Regions from separate parts of the Metabacillus sp. KJ11-3 genome, predicted to be linked through region 1. Evidence: riboswitches for the same ligand, from Rfam matches in the RefSeq annotation. Region 1 holds a riboswitch; the other holds the start of a gene.

Region 1 (7,490 bases):
TAGAGATATGTCGAATCAATCTGTTTTCAAAAGTGTTGAAAAGGTAGAGGTTCCAACTATTATGAAAGCGGCAGTAATGACAAGACCTTATGAGATTGAAGTCCAAGAAGTTGCTGTTCCAAAGGTTGAAGGAAATGAAGTTTTAGTTAAGGTGATGGCAGTCGGAATATGTGGGTCTGATATTCATTATTATGAACATGGAAAAATAGGAAGGTATGTTGTTGAAAAACCGATTATATTAGGTCATGAATGTGCAGGTATAGTAGTAGAGGTTGGAGATCAAGTTTCCAGGTTGAAAATCGGTGATCGTGTGGCGATTGAACCGGGTATTACATGTGGACAATGTGAATATTGCAAGGAAGGGAGATATAATCTTTGTCCGGATGTACAATTTTTAGCAACACCTCCAATCGACGGTGCCTTTGTTCAGTATATAAAGCACAGAGAAGATTTCTTATTTCCAATTCCGGATGAACTATCATTTGAAGAAGCATCACTTGTTGAGCCTTTTTCGGTAGGGATTCATGCAGCAAAAAGGTCTAAACTTCAACCTGGTTCAACAGTGGCTATAATGGGAATGGGTCCTGTTGGCCTTACAGCCATAGCTGCAGTGAAAGCTTTTGGGGCTTCGAAAATTATCGTAACGGACTTGGAGGATAATCGATTGAATGCCGCCAAAAAGCTAGGTGCTACGCATGTTATAAACGTTTTGGAGCAGGATCCAAATGAAGAAATCTCGACTATCACTGCTGGAAAAGGTGTTGACGTTTGCTTTGAAACTGCAGGTAATCCTAAAGCGCTTCAAACAGCATTAAAATCATTAAAAAGAGGTGGTAAATTAGCAATTGTTGGGTTACCGCCACAAGATGAAATTCCATTAAATGTACCACTTATAGCAGATTATGAATTAGATATTTATGGAATCTTTAGATATGCAAATACGTATAATCAAGGAATTGAGTTTTTAACATCGCAAAACTATAATTTGGATAGCTTAATTACCGATCGATATACTCTTGATGAGACGAAAGAAGCAATGGAACGTGCTAGACTTAATAAAAAAGAAAGTTTAAAAGTTATTGTGTATCCAAATGGTTTAATAGAATAGTAAGCTACATAAATAAGTATGATTCGAATATGGAGGACCTATGGGTAATTTTAGTCTTTATCAGCATGAATTACTCACAAATCACTATTATCCAAGAGTAAATGCTTATTATTTTAAACAGTGGGATTTTCATCATATGGATTTTCATACTCATAAAGAAGTTGAGATTATGTATGTGATAAACGGTCAATGTGTAGTAGAGGCTGAGCAAGAAACGATTCAGATGAAAAAGGGGGATGTGATTCTCCTTGATGCAAATGTTCCCCATCGTTTACTTGTTGAAGAAGGTAGCCCGTGTCGAATGTTAAACATTGAATTCACTTTTGTATCAAAAGAGGGAAGTTTTCCATCGATAAAGGAATTAACCGACCATTCCATTAGTTTAAAACGTTTTTTAGCTTTAAAAAGACCATATGTTATTTTTAAGGACCCGGATGAGATTTATCGTTCTTTAAAGACTTTGGTTTTGGAACTTGATAACGAAAGATCTATACAGGACCCGATGGTCTATTTATTATTTAGTCAGCTTTTGATTCAGCTATCGAGAATGATCATTGACAAGGATGAAAATAATCAATATGACTTAAGTCAGCAATCAAATGTTTATGTAAAACAAGCGGTTGATTACCTTCATCAAAATTATGATCGTGATATCCAAATCAAAGATGTTGCCATAGCGGTGAGCCTTCATTCAGGTTATCTCCACCGTATTTTTAAACAACAAATGAAGTGTACGATTTTGGACTATTTAACCAGGCTTAGAATCCAAAAAGCAAAAATGTTGTTAAAAGAAACAGAGATACCTGTAATTGAAATTACACATTATGTTGGTGTAAATAGTCGTCAATACTTTAGTATGTTATTTAAAAAATATACAGGTCAAACTCCAAATGAATACAGAAAATTAGTAAAAAAGTCTATTCACAAAGTGAATCACTGAATTTGGGATGACCATTGGTCATCCTATTTTTATATTATAAAAGTTAGGATTTTTGACATGAAAACCTTTGAGAAAGTTACAATATTGGAAACGTATTCAATCCTTTGTTGTTAAAATAATCATAACAAAAGGAAAAGGAGTGCTTTCTTTATATGTCATTTAAAATTTCTTTTATCGGCGCAGGAAGTATAGGGTTTACTAGAGGACTTTTACGTGATTTGTTATCTGTATCTGAATTTCAAGATATTGAAGTATCTTTTACAGATATTAATCCTTCAAACCTTCAAATGGTAACAGAACTGTGTCAACGCGATATTGATGAAAATGGATTTGATATAAAGATTCATGCTACAACTAATCGCAAGGAAGCTTTAAGAGGCGCAAGATATATTTTTTCGGTTGTAAGGATCGGTGGACTTGAGGCCTTTGGACTGGATATTGATATCCCACTTAAGTATGGGATCGATCAGTGTGTTGGTGATACATTGTGTGCTGGTGGGATTATGTATGGTCAACGCGGAATTGCAGAAATGTTGGAGATTTGTAAGGATATTAAAGAAGTAGCAGAGAAGAATTGTATTCTTTTAAACTATGCAAATCCAATGGCTATGATTACTTGGGCTTGTAATGTATATGGCGGTGTGAAAACAATTGGACTTTGTCATGGAGTACAAGGCGGGCATAGGCAAATTGCAGAAGTGTTAGGCTATAAAAAAGAAGAAATCGACATTATTTGTGCAGGGATCAATCATCAAACATGGTACATTAGTGTGAAACATAAGGGAGAAGATGTAACAGGAAATCTTTTAGAAGCATTTGAGGAACATCCTGAGTTTCGTAAAACAGAAAAAGTCAGAATTGATATGTTAAGGAGATTTGGCTATTACTCCACAGAATCAAATGGGCATTTAAGTGAATATGTCCCATGGTATCGAAAACGCACGGATGAGATTAAGGAATGGATAGATTTAGGCTCATGGATAAATGGTGAAACAGGTGGTTATTTGCGTGTGTGCACAGAGGGAAGGAATTGGTTTGAGACAGATTTCCCAAATTGGATGAAGGAACCATCTCTTACATATAAACCCGAGAACCGCAGTGAGGAACATGGTTCGTATATTATTGAGGGACTTGAAACAGGAAGAGTATATCGAGGACATTTTAATGTAGTGAATAATGGGGTGATCACAAATCTTCCTGATGATGCCATAATTGAAGCTCCCGGATATGTGGATCGTAATGGGGTCAATATGCCACATGTAGGTGACCTTCCGCTTGGCTGTGCTGCTGTATGTAATGTGAGTATTTCTGTTCAACGATTAGCAGTGGAAGCAGCTGTTAAGGGAGATGACTTTCTACTGCGTCAAGCGATGATGATGGACCCATTAGTAGGAGCGGTATGTAATCCGAAAGAAATATGGCAAATGACAGATGAACTATTAGTTGCACAGGAAAAATGGTTACCACAATATTCAAAAGCAATTTCAGAGGCAAAATATCGTCTTGAAACAGAACAACTTATCCCAACGAAAAATTATAAAGGTGCTGCTCGATTAAAAACTAAAACAGTCGAAGAAATGGCGGAAAATAAAGAAGAAGCAACGAAAAATGCAAGTGCTGCAGATAAGGCAAAAGAACGGCAATCATCTGTTGGGGAATTATGACTTCAAGAAATTAAACGAAAAGTAAAAGTGCTCATGACTCTATTATTTACTTGAAAAATTAATTTGAATTGGTGAAATAATGAAAAACTTTTTGACAGCTTTACCTTTCTCGTGCTAATATGCTATTAAATTCAAAATATCATTAATTATCAAAATACTCTTATTCAGAGTGGCGGAGGGACTGGCCCGATGAAGCCCGGCAACCATTCAACTTTCATTCGTTGAAAAGGTGCTAATTCCTGCAAAGTGTATGGCTTTGACAAATAAGAGGGGATTTCATTGAAATGAAGACCTCTCTATTTTAAATAGAGAGGTCATTTAGATACTGGAAGAAGAAATCGTCTGAAAAATTACATATCAAATGTAACAGGTGCTGTGAAATCTATCACAGCTTAAAAGGGAAGTTCGGTGAAAATCCGGCACGGTCCCGCCACTGTAATGGGGAGCAACTTATTATTAACCACTATTTCATATGAAATGGGAAGGGATAAGAAGCCATGAACCTAAGTCAGGAGACCTGCCTGTTATATGCGCTTGTACCTACGGATGTATAGGGAGGAGTGAGGAATACGTGTTGAGAAATCCGGAATGTCTCAACTCTAGTTAGCTATGCGTATGAATCTCTCTTTTCTAATTTGAAAAGGGAGATTTTTTGTTTGGGGCAAAAATAGAAATGATAGGAGTGCATGAATACAATGAGTCAAATACAAAGCTCGAACTTAGGATATCCTCGTATTGGTGAAAAACGTGAATGGAAAAAGGTGCTTGAACAATACTGGGCAGGGAATCTTGATAAAGACACATTTTTAAACCGAATGGAAGAGATCCGCCTACAACATCTAAAAAAACAAAAAGAGCAAGGCATTGATTTAATACCGATAGGAGATTTCAGCTTTTATGATCATGTTCTTGATACAGCTGTAATGTTTGGTCTTGTTCCCGAGCGATTTGATTACACGACTGGCGCAGTTTCTTTAGAAACATATTTTGATATGGCAAGGGGTAATAAAGGTGCAGTTGCTTGTGAAATGACAAAATGGTTTAACACAAATTATCACTATATTGTTCCAGAGTTAAATAATGCTGAACCTAAACTTGTGGAAAACCGTCCACTTGCATTTTATAAAGAAGCAAAACAAAAGTTAAATATTGAAGGAAAACCAGTCATTTTAGGTCCAGTGACTTTTGTAAAGCTATCTAAAGGATACAAAAAGTCTGAGTTTCGCGATTTAGTAGAGAGATTTGTCCCGCTTTATGCTGAAATCCTGCAGCAATTACAAACAGAAGGTGTCCAGTTGGTTCAAATGGATGAACCAATAGTAGCGACAAATATTACTTATGAAGAGGTTGAACTGCTCCGTGAAGTCTATCAGCAGTTACATGAAGCAGCACCAAATGTTCACGTAATTTTACAAACGTATTTTGATCATATTGAATATTTTAAAGAAATTTGTTCATTACCAGTACATGGTATAGGACTTGATTTTGTCCACGATAGCGGCCATCACCTTAAAGCTTTAAAAAGCTTTGGTTTTCCTAGTGATAAAGTGTTAGCAGCTGGTGTAGTCAATGGCCGTAACATTTGGCGTTGTAATCTCGAAGAGCAACTTTCACTTTTGACAGAAATATCAGAGTTTGTTTCAAACGACCGTTTAATCGTCCAACCATCATCAAGTTTGTTACATGTACCAGTAACGGTCAAAAGTGAAGAAGTAATTGATGTGGTTCTCAAAAATGCCCTATCCTTTGCTGATGAGAAAATAAATGAAGTTATTGTCTTAACTAAAGCGCTGAATAATGGCATTGAATCTGTACAAGTACAACTGAAAGAGTGTACTGCATCTATTCAATCTTTAAACCATTCTTCATTTAGAAACAATTCGGATGTACAAGATGCGATAAAAAACATTCATGTATATGATGTAGGTCGGAGAGCGGATTTTTTGATACGCCAAGAATTACAGGCTAAAACCTTTGAGTTACCAATGCTTCCTACGACAACGATCGGAAGCTTTCCCCAAACAAAAGAAGTAAGAAATCAACGTTTAAAATGGCGTAAAGGCGAGTTAACCGATGCGGAATATGAGGAATATATAAAAGCAGAAATTAAAAAATGGATAGATATTCAAGAGGAATTAGGTCTGGACGTTTTTGTTCATGGAGAATTCGAACGTACAGATATGGTTGAATATTTTGGAGAAAAACTACTAGGATTCCAATTTACAAAGTTTGGATGGGTTCAATCATATGGATCACGATGTGTGAAACCGCCACTTATCTATGGTGATGTTGATTTGAAGGAATCGATGACGGTAAAGGAAACGGTATTCGCTCAATCACTAACAGCAAAACCTGTTAAAGGAATGCTGACTGGCCCGATAACTATATTAAATTGGTCATTTGTTCGTGATGATATTTCCCGTTTCGATGTGGCAAATCAAATTGCTCTGGCACTGAGAAAAGAGGTTGATAGCCTTGAGAAAAACGGAATCCGAATGATTCAAGTTGATGAACCGGCAATTAGAGAAGGTTTACCTTTAAAACGTGAAAATTGGGATCGTTACCTTAATGAAGCAGTATATGCATTTAAGCTTGCAACAACATCAGTTCAAGATGAGACCCAAATTCATACACATATGTGTTATTCAGATTTTAAAAATATTATTACAACCATTGATGAACTTGATGCAGATGTTATTTCTATTGAAACTTCAAGAAGTCACGGAGAATTAATCCAAGCTTTTGAAGAAACGACATATAATAAAGGGATTGGACTGGGTGTATATGATATTCATAGTCCACGTGTTCCAAAAGTTGAGGAGCTTTTAAGAAATATTGATCGGGCACTTCAAGTGTTGGATCCAAAATTGTTCTGGATCAATCCTGATTGTGGATTAAAGACACGCGGAAAAGAAGAAACGGTTGCAGCGTTAAAAGTAATGGTAGAAGCAGCCAAGTACACGAGAGAAAAGCTGCTTGTAAACAATAGTTAATAAATAACGTAAACAATGCGGGATCTCATTAGGTCCCGTGTTTTTTATGACCATTGACTACTTTATGAAAAAGAGTTCACAAAAAATAAAAGAATTATAGTGAAGTCTCTGTTGAATACAAACCGAATAGTGTAAAATAGGTATGTAAATTACTCATTTTGAGGCTTGTTTAAATTTCCTGTTGATTTCCGTTTCATTTAATAATGATAAAAATCAATACTTATCAATAACATGGCCACAAATTATAAGTCCAACTGGAGGTTTTCACTTTACCATGCCTAGTCGTTATGCAGATTCTAATTTAAAACTATTTTCGCTTAACTCTGATCCCAAGTTAGCGAAGAAGATTGCCGAAATTCTTGGGATTGAATTAGGGAAGAGTTCTGTTACTCGTTTTAGTGATGGAGAAATTCAAATTAACATTGAGGAAAGTATTCGTGGAGATGAGGTGTACATCATCCAATCGATTAGCAATCCTGTAAATGAACATTTAATGGAATTATTAATTATGGTAGATGCTTTAAAGCGTGCATCTGCAAAAACAATCAATTTGGTTATTCCATACTACGGATATGCCAGACAGGACCGTAAAGCTAGGGCAAGGGAGCCAATTACTGCAAAGCTAGTGGCAAATCTACTCCAAAGAGCAGGCTCTACTCGGGTGATTGCTCTTGATTTACACGCCCCCCAGATTCAGGGCTTCTTTGATATTCCAATAGACCATCTATTAGGTGTTCCAATCTTAGGGGAATACTTTATAAATAAGAACTTAGAAGATATTGTCA
Region 2 (7,490 bases), 280 kb from region 1:
ATGCTGGAGCGAGCTATGGGTTGGAACTTTGTGAGGTGGTCGGATCCAAAGGAAGATTTGTACTTGAAGATGCATGTGAAAAATTAACCTATTATCCTCGAACAAGTATTGAGACTGAAAGCTACAGTTATTTAGGAGGCATGAAATCTTTTCCGGAAACATTTAAATCCAGAATTGACTCCTTTGTAAATCAGTTAATTCAAGGTGTTCCGTATGATCAAGTGGATGGTTCAGGTCAAGATGCTTTAAAGGCGCAGCAAATTATTGAAGCAGCCATAAAATCGTTTGAAACAGGTACAATCGTTGAGGTAAAAGATGTAGAGCTAATTTCAGGAGGGATAATATGATAAAACTTGGTGTAAATTCTGTACTGTTTAAAGATTTTGATTTTGAAACAGCTGCCAGACAAATTGCTTTATGCGGATACGATGGAGTTGAAATCTCTGCAATAAAAGGAATGTGTGAACATTTAGAGTTAGATCGATGGAGGGAGCAAGCAGGAGAATTAAAGGCGATACTTGAAGAAAATCATCTTGAATTTCTTTCAATGGAGGTTGCTTCACTTGATGAAGACCGATTGACTAAAGCCTTTGAGGCAGGAGCTGAGATAGGCATTCCCATTATTAATGTAGGACCTGGAGGGAAGTCGGGTGATGAGGGTGATCTTCAGCAATCCATTGAAACCCTTTACCGTTTATCGAAAAAGGCAGAGACTTATGGAGTTACACTTTGTGTAAAAGCACATGTGGGGAATGCCATTTATAACACGCCTACAACACTACAAGCCATGAATGAAATTTCATCTACTGCATTTGGTATTGATATGGATCCTAGTCATATTTATAGGGGAAATGAAAATCCTGAAGAAGAGCTTACTAGAGTACTAAATAGAGTGAAACATATTCATATACGTGATTGCAAAGGGCGTTCAAAGGGGCCGGGAAATATCGCGAATCAAGCATGTGGACGTGGTGATATAAATCTTTATGCATATTGTAAGGCTATGGTGGAAGGTAATTACAGTGGACCGGTTTGCTTAGAGGTCATTGGAGCGAATCAGCATTCTTTGGCAGATGTATCCATTGTGGCAGCAGAAAGTTACGGTTATCTGAATGCAACTTTAAAGGCTTTAGGGGCAAGAGAAACTAATTTTGTTCAGAAAGGATAATTTGTTATGAAAAAACAGCCAAATGTCATTCTCTTTGGGATTGATAGTCTAAGAAGAGACCGAATGAGTTCCTATGGCTACAATCGATTAACAACACCGCATATTGATAAGTTAGCTGAATCAGGGGTATTATTTGAAAACCATTTTAGTCCTAGTATACCAACCACACCAGGTTATGCTTCGATGCTTACAGGTATGGATTGTTTTGGCACAGATGTCGTAGCTCTTAGACATCATGGCCCATTAGGTGAACATGTTAAAACACTTCCGGAAGTTCTAAATGAAAATGGCTATAACACAACTTGTATCGGGTTTACAGGAAACCCTGCCTCAAGGGGTTTCCAAAAATATATTGATTATGAAGCTTGGCAGCCTGATGAAACAGGTCGTTGTCCGAAAGCACAAAACCTAAATGATGTTGCACTCCCGGAGCTAAAAAGACTCGCAAATGATGAGAAACCATTTTTCTTGTTTTTAAGACATATGGATCCACATTCTCCATACTTACCTCCAAAACCGTATGAACGAATGTTTTTTGATGGTGATGAATGTGATCCATCAAATAGTTCTTTAGCGAAAATGAAGGAATTTAAACCTTTCGCTGACTTTATCACTTCATGGATACCTAATGGCTGTACAGACTCAGAATACATTGATGCCCAGTACGATGGTGCTGTTGCCTATATGGATGCATGTATACAAAATATAGTAACTTCTGTTGAAACACTTGGTTTAACTGAGGAAACACTCATCATCATCACATCAGATCACGGTGAAACATTAAATGAACATGAATGTTGGTACGATCATCATAGTTTATATGAACATAATCTTGTTGTACCGTTAATCCTTAAATATCCCGGATTACCCGAAGGAAAGAGAGTTAAGGATTCCTCACTAATAAAAGATATTATGCCAACAATCCTAGATGTTATAGGTATTGATACGAATATTTCATTTGACGGTAGAAATCTTATGTCCATCGTAAGAGAAGAGGGGGAAACGTTTAGTCAGGAACCGGAATTTTATCTTACAGAATGTACGTGGATGCGTAAACATGGCTGGCGCACTCCGGAATGGAAGCTGATTATTGCTCTTGAACCGGATTTTCATTTTAAACCTGAAGTTGAGTTATATAATCTTGTGAAAGATCCAAACGAATTACAAAATGTAGCAGATGAGGAGCCGGAAATTGTCAATTTATTAACAGGAAGGCTTAATGAATATATAAGGAAGCGAGAACAAGAATGTGGCAGAAAAAATCCAATGTATACAAACCTAAATTGGCATGGTTTAGACCAAGGACCTTTTAATACTTCACAGGAAGCTTACGACTCATTATACATTGGATCCATTCATACTGCCCAAAAGTTACAAGAGAAGAAAAAAGAAGAACAGCTTTAATTCATTTTAAATTAATGCAAATACTTCGAAGGAGTTTTTCTTCGAAGTATTTGATTCAAGAAAGGATAGAGAAATAATGATAAAAGCAGCCGTTATAGGAGTTAACAATATCGGGAAAATACATTGTCGTTATTTTAGAGAAAATAACGACACCGACCTAATTGCTGTTTGTGATTTAAATAAAGAGTTGGCTGATGCAGCAGCCAATGAATTTAACGTACAAGCATATACAGATTTGAAAAGTATGTTAGAAAATGAGGAGATTGATGTTATTAGTATTGCAACTGGTGGTAAAGAAAACGGTTCCCATCATTATGCACCTGCTAGAATGGCGATTGATGCAGGGAAAGATGTACTGGTAGAAAAACCTTTATCTAATAATATTGAAGAAGCTCGCGAATTGGTGAATTATGCAAAAGCAAAAAACGTACGCTTAGCATGTAATTTAAATCACCGTTTTGTACCGGTTGCAGAACAGGCTAAGAAGTGGATTGATAATGGAGACCTCGGAACATTATTATATCTTAATATGAAATTAACAATTGGCAATCCTAACGAATCTAGTCCCTGGATCCACATGAGAGCCCTTCACACACATTCAATTGATGTGATTCGTTATTTTGGAGGAGATATTAAACGTGTTCAAGCATTCATGACAAAAGCACCCGGGAGAAAAGTATGGTCTACAGCTTCAATTAATTTAGAATTTGAATCTGGTGCAGTTGGGCATTTAACGGGTAGTTATGATATGGATAACAACCATCCGATAGAAACTTGTGAAGTTGCCGGCAATAAGGGGAGGTTTTTTATTGATAATGTATATGAAAACTTAACGTTTTATCCGCATAAAAGCAGTGAATTAAAGGTGTTTCGCAATTCAGTTCTAACGGGAATGAATGGTTTTAATGAAACTTTTAAAAATAGAATAAATACGTTTATTAGTGAGATAAAACAATCTACTCCGCCGGAAAAAATCACCGGCTCTGGTCATGAGGCATTAGCAGCACAGGAAGTAATAGAAGCAGCTATTCGCTCACAATTGGAAAATGGTGCAGTTATTGAAATTGGAAAATGAATATGTAGTAAAAAAACACCATTTTCATTTCGGTAATTGACTAAAAAAAGAGATTGTTTAATACTTATTGTAAGCGTTTACTAATATATGAAAGAGAACGTTTACTTACTAGATAAACATCCATGTTATTTTATCTAGAGGAGGCACATATATGTCAGCAACTACATATCAAAGTAGTGAATATATGAAAACAGAAGAATTTCCATTTTGGATTCAGAGATTTCATCATGATTCTACAAACATACCTCCTGCGCATTCACATGAGTTCATTGAACTTGTATTTGTAGTTAAAGGCAATGCAAGACATATATTTGAAGAACAATCCTACATGATCAAAACAAATGATGTTTTCATCATTAATCCCGGTGAAGTTCATACGTTTAATATTGATAAAGGCGAATCATTAGAAATTATTAATTGCTTATTTCTTCCTAATTTAATTCAAGACTCCTGGTTAAAAGAACTAGGTGTTTCTCAATCAATGGATTATTTTTATATTCATCCTTTCTTAGATAATAACGAGCGTTTCCATCATCTCTTAAATTTAGATGTCAATACCTCATCAAGATTTTTACATTTATTAGAAGGGATGATGTTTGAATACAACAGGGAAAATTCATGCTACTCCACTTTAATACGTTTACAGCTAGTAGAATTGTTAATCATTTTGTCCCGTCAATATAATGATAGAAAATCAAGATGTATGCAACCTCTCTCAAAGCAAGATGATGTAAACATTTTGATTCAAAGAATATGTGGATATTTAACGAGAAACTTTGATCAGAAAATCTCCATCCAGACCCTCTGTCACTTATTTAATATCAGTCCACGTCATCTAAACCGCCTATTTAAACAAGAAACAGGACAGACCATAATCGAGATGGTACACAATATCAGAATTGAAAAAGCAAAACAATATTTGATAGAAACCGATGAAAAAGTGATTAATGTTGCGATAAGAGTCGGGTATGAAGACCCTGCGTTTTTTAGCCGCTTATTTCGAAGAATAGTTGGCTGTTCTCCCGGTAAATTTAAAGCAAGTAGCTACATTACAAGTATTAAAGTTTGATGCTCACTTATATGAAAAGAACCGATAGATTTATATTAAATAGTTATCTATAATATGTTTTAGGAATTTAATCATTTCCTCTTCTATTTTTAACCATGTATCATTCATCAACAAATCCATTTTACAAACGACTAAGTCTATATTATACTCTCTAATAGAAAACAAAAAAATAAATACTGAACAAATAGGTTTCTTACCATATGTAAGACTAAGAGGGAAGTTTGGTGTAAATCCAACACGGTCCCGCCACTGTAAGCGAAGAGTAAGGTTATGTAAGAACCACTGTGTGTAAAGCATGGGAAGGAATAACCGGCATTCAAATTCGTAAGTCAGGAGACCTGCCTATTATGTTTTTTAAGCTTCCTCGAGGAAAGGAATGTTTAAAGTGCTCTTTAGTCAGTCTCTTGCTGCTTTATTGCTATTATTTTTATAGTAGATTGGATGTTTATACATATCTTGAACAAGAGAAATACCATTTAGATGCCTTTATTCAACGCTTTCTATAGAGAATAGCGTTTTTTTGTGTTCAAAAAAGAAAGGGAGAATGAACAAATGAATACGTTTATGAAAAAGTGGGGTTTATTAAGTGTTGTTCTTTTGTTAAGCATGTTCATGATCGTGGGGTGCGGATCTCAAGAGGATACCACACAAGGTGAGCAGAATACTAAGAATGATTCGACTCAACAAGAAGAGAATAATACTGAGAGTGCACAGGCGTTTCCAGTCACGATAACGGATGATGCAGGTAAGGAAGTAACCATCGAATCTGAGCCTGAATCAATCGTTTCTATCCAAGCGAGTAATACTGAAATTCTTTTCGCTCTTGGACTAGGTGATAAAGTGATAGGTGTTTCTGATTATGATAACTACCCTCCAGAAGCATTAGAGATAGAAAAAGTAGGTGCTCAGGATATCAATGTTGAAATGGTACTATCCCTTCAACCTGATATTGCGTTAGTAACCGATTATCATAATGAAACACACCCTGATATTTTAAAGCAACTTGAAGAAGCAGGAATTAAAGTGGTTGTTGTTGGTGATACCTCTTCATTTGATGAAGTATATAAAAATATCCAAATGATTGGACAAGCAACAGGGACTGAAGAAAAAGCTAACGAAATTGTAACTGATATGGAAGACCGTCTTGCTGCTATAAAAGAAAAAGCTGCAGCTGAAATTACAGAGAAAAAGAAAGTATGGGTAGAAGTTTCTCCATCACCGGATATCTTTACAACAGGTAAAAACACATTTATGAATGAAATGCTGGAATCAATCCAAGCAGTTAATGCCGCAGAAGACCAAGAAGGCTGGGTGAAATTAACGGAGGAAGAAATTGTTAAACTAAACCCTGATGTGATTATTACAACGTATGGCTATTATATAGACAATCCAAGTGAACAGGTATTAGCACGTAAAGGGTGGACAGAAGTACCAGCAATTAAAAATAAACAGGTATTTGATGTTGATAACGATACAGTAACAAGACCAGGTCCGCGTTTAATTGAAGGAGTCGAGACACTTGCGAAGCTTATTTATCCTGAAGTGTTTGAAAAGTAAAATTACGTGGCTGTATATTCTAAGCGGAGGGTTTGTACTTAGTACAGCCCTCCTTGGTTTATTTATTAGCAGTGTCCAAGTGCCGATTCCCACTATTTTACATATCATTTCTGACAATGCATTCGGTTTTGGGTGGCTGGGAGAAATTCCAAAAAATGAAGAGATGATCATATGGAATATTCGTTTGCCAAGAGTACTGCTGGGGTTTTGTGTTGGGGCATCTTTATCATTAGCAGGAGCCGCCTTTCAAGGACTGTTACGAAATCCATTGGCAGATCCTTATACAATCGGGGTGTCGTCAGGAGCATCACTTGGTGCGGTGTTTGTTATCTTTTTTCAATTTTCGATAATCGGCTTAGGAAGCTTTACACTTCCTGTTGTGGCAATCATAAGTGGCTTTATTACTCTTTTCCTCGTTTTTGGCCTTGTGAAATTAAGCAGTCGAAACCTGGCAATTGAAACGATTATTCTGGCCGGAATTATCGTAAGTGCATTTATTGGCGCCATTGTCTCACTAATTATCTCATTAAGTGACCGTGATTCAATGACACAAATTATTTATTGGCTGTACGGTAGTGTTGGGATGAGAAGCTGGACACATGTAACATTAATTATTCCGTTTATGGCGCTCGGGACCTTCATTTTATTTGCAAATCATCGGGAGTTAAATGCATTGGCACTAGGTGAGGAAGCAGCAGACCATATAGGTGTTGATGTGAGAAAAAGAAAAATCTTTATTCTAATTGGTGCTTCCCTATTAACAGGTGCAGCTGTTGCGGTCTCAGGCTCGATAGGTTTTGTCGGACTTGTTATTCCACATCTTATTCGCTTAATAACGGGACCGAATCATCGCCATGTTCTACCATTGTCAATGCTTGTAGGTGGAGCATTTCTCATTTTGGCAGACTTAGTATGCCGAACCATTATCGCTCCCAAGGAAATGCCGATTGGTGTGATCACAGCTTTAATTGGTGCACCGGTTTTTGCACTTTTATTAATTAGAGAACGTATTGGGCGGAGGAGATCGTAAATGATAAGAATTCAGAACTTAGTTGGCGGTTATTCACATCCGCCCATTATAAACGGTATTGATGCAGATATCAAAAAAGGTGAGTTTTTCACCCTCCTTGGTCCAAACGGAAGTGGAAAAACGACCATTTTCAAGCTTATTACAGGTCAACTACCGATTATAGGTGGAGATGTGTATTTATCAAACC

What was found. Region 1 has a riboswitch for cobalamin ahead of metE (5-methyltetrahydropteroyltriglutamate--homocysteine S-methyltransferase). Riboswitches for the same ligand answer to the same signal wherever they lie in the genome.
Region 2: it holds a riboswitch for cobalamin, as region 1 does, so the genes downstream of both, AC0L8O_RS10670 (ABC transporter substrate-binding protein) here and metE (5-methyltetrahydropteroyltriglutamate--homocysteine S-methyltransferase) in region 1, are expected to answer to the same signal.

Annotation. Positions count from the first base shown of each region.
Region 1 covers NZ_CM147865.1:2,369,882-2,377,371, reverse strand. The annotation lists gene AC0L8O_RS12095 (NAD(P)-dependent alcohol dehydrogenase) at 8-1,108, shown strand; gene AC0L8O_RS12090 (helix-turn-helix domain-containing protein) at 1,149-2,048, shown strand; gene melA (alpha-galactosidase) at 2,201-3,712, shown strand; SAM riboswitch class I at 3,870-3,982, shown strand; cobalamin riboswitch at 4,064-4,251, shown strand; gene metE (5-methyltetrahydropteroyltriglutamate--homocysteine S-methyltransferase) at 4,408-6,705, shown strand; gene AC0L8O_RS12075 (ribose-phosphate diphosphokinase) at 6,980-7,490, shown strand, end outside.
Region 2 covers NZ_CM147865.1:2,092,643-2,100,132, forward strand. The annotation lists gene AC0L8O_RS10645 (Gfo/Idh/MocA family protein) at 1-347, shown strand, start outside; gene AC0L8O_RS10650 (sugar phosphate isomerase/epimerase family protein) at 344-1,168, shown strand; gene AC0L8O_RS10655 (sulfatase family protein) at 1,175-2,572, shown strand; gene AC0L8O_RS10660 (Gfo/Idh/MocA family protein) at 2,649-3,647, shown strand; gene AC0L8O_RS10665 (AraC family transcriptional regulator) at 3,799-4,716, shown strand; cobalamin riboswitch at 4,886-5,076, shown strand; gene AC0L8O_RS10670 (ABC transporter substrate-binding protein) at 5,281-6,273, shown strand; gene AC0L8O_RS10675 (FecCD family ABC transporter permease) at 6,236-7,303, shown strand; gene AC0L8O_RS10680 (adenosylcobinamide amidohydrolase) at 7,304-7,490, shown strand, end outside.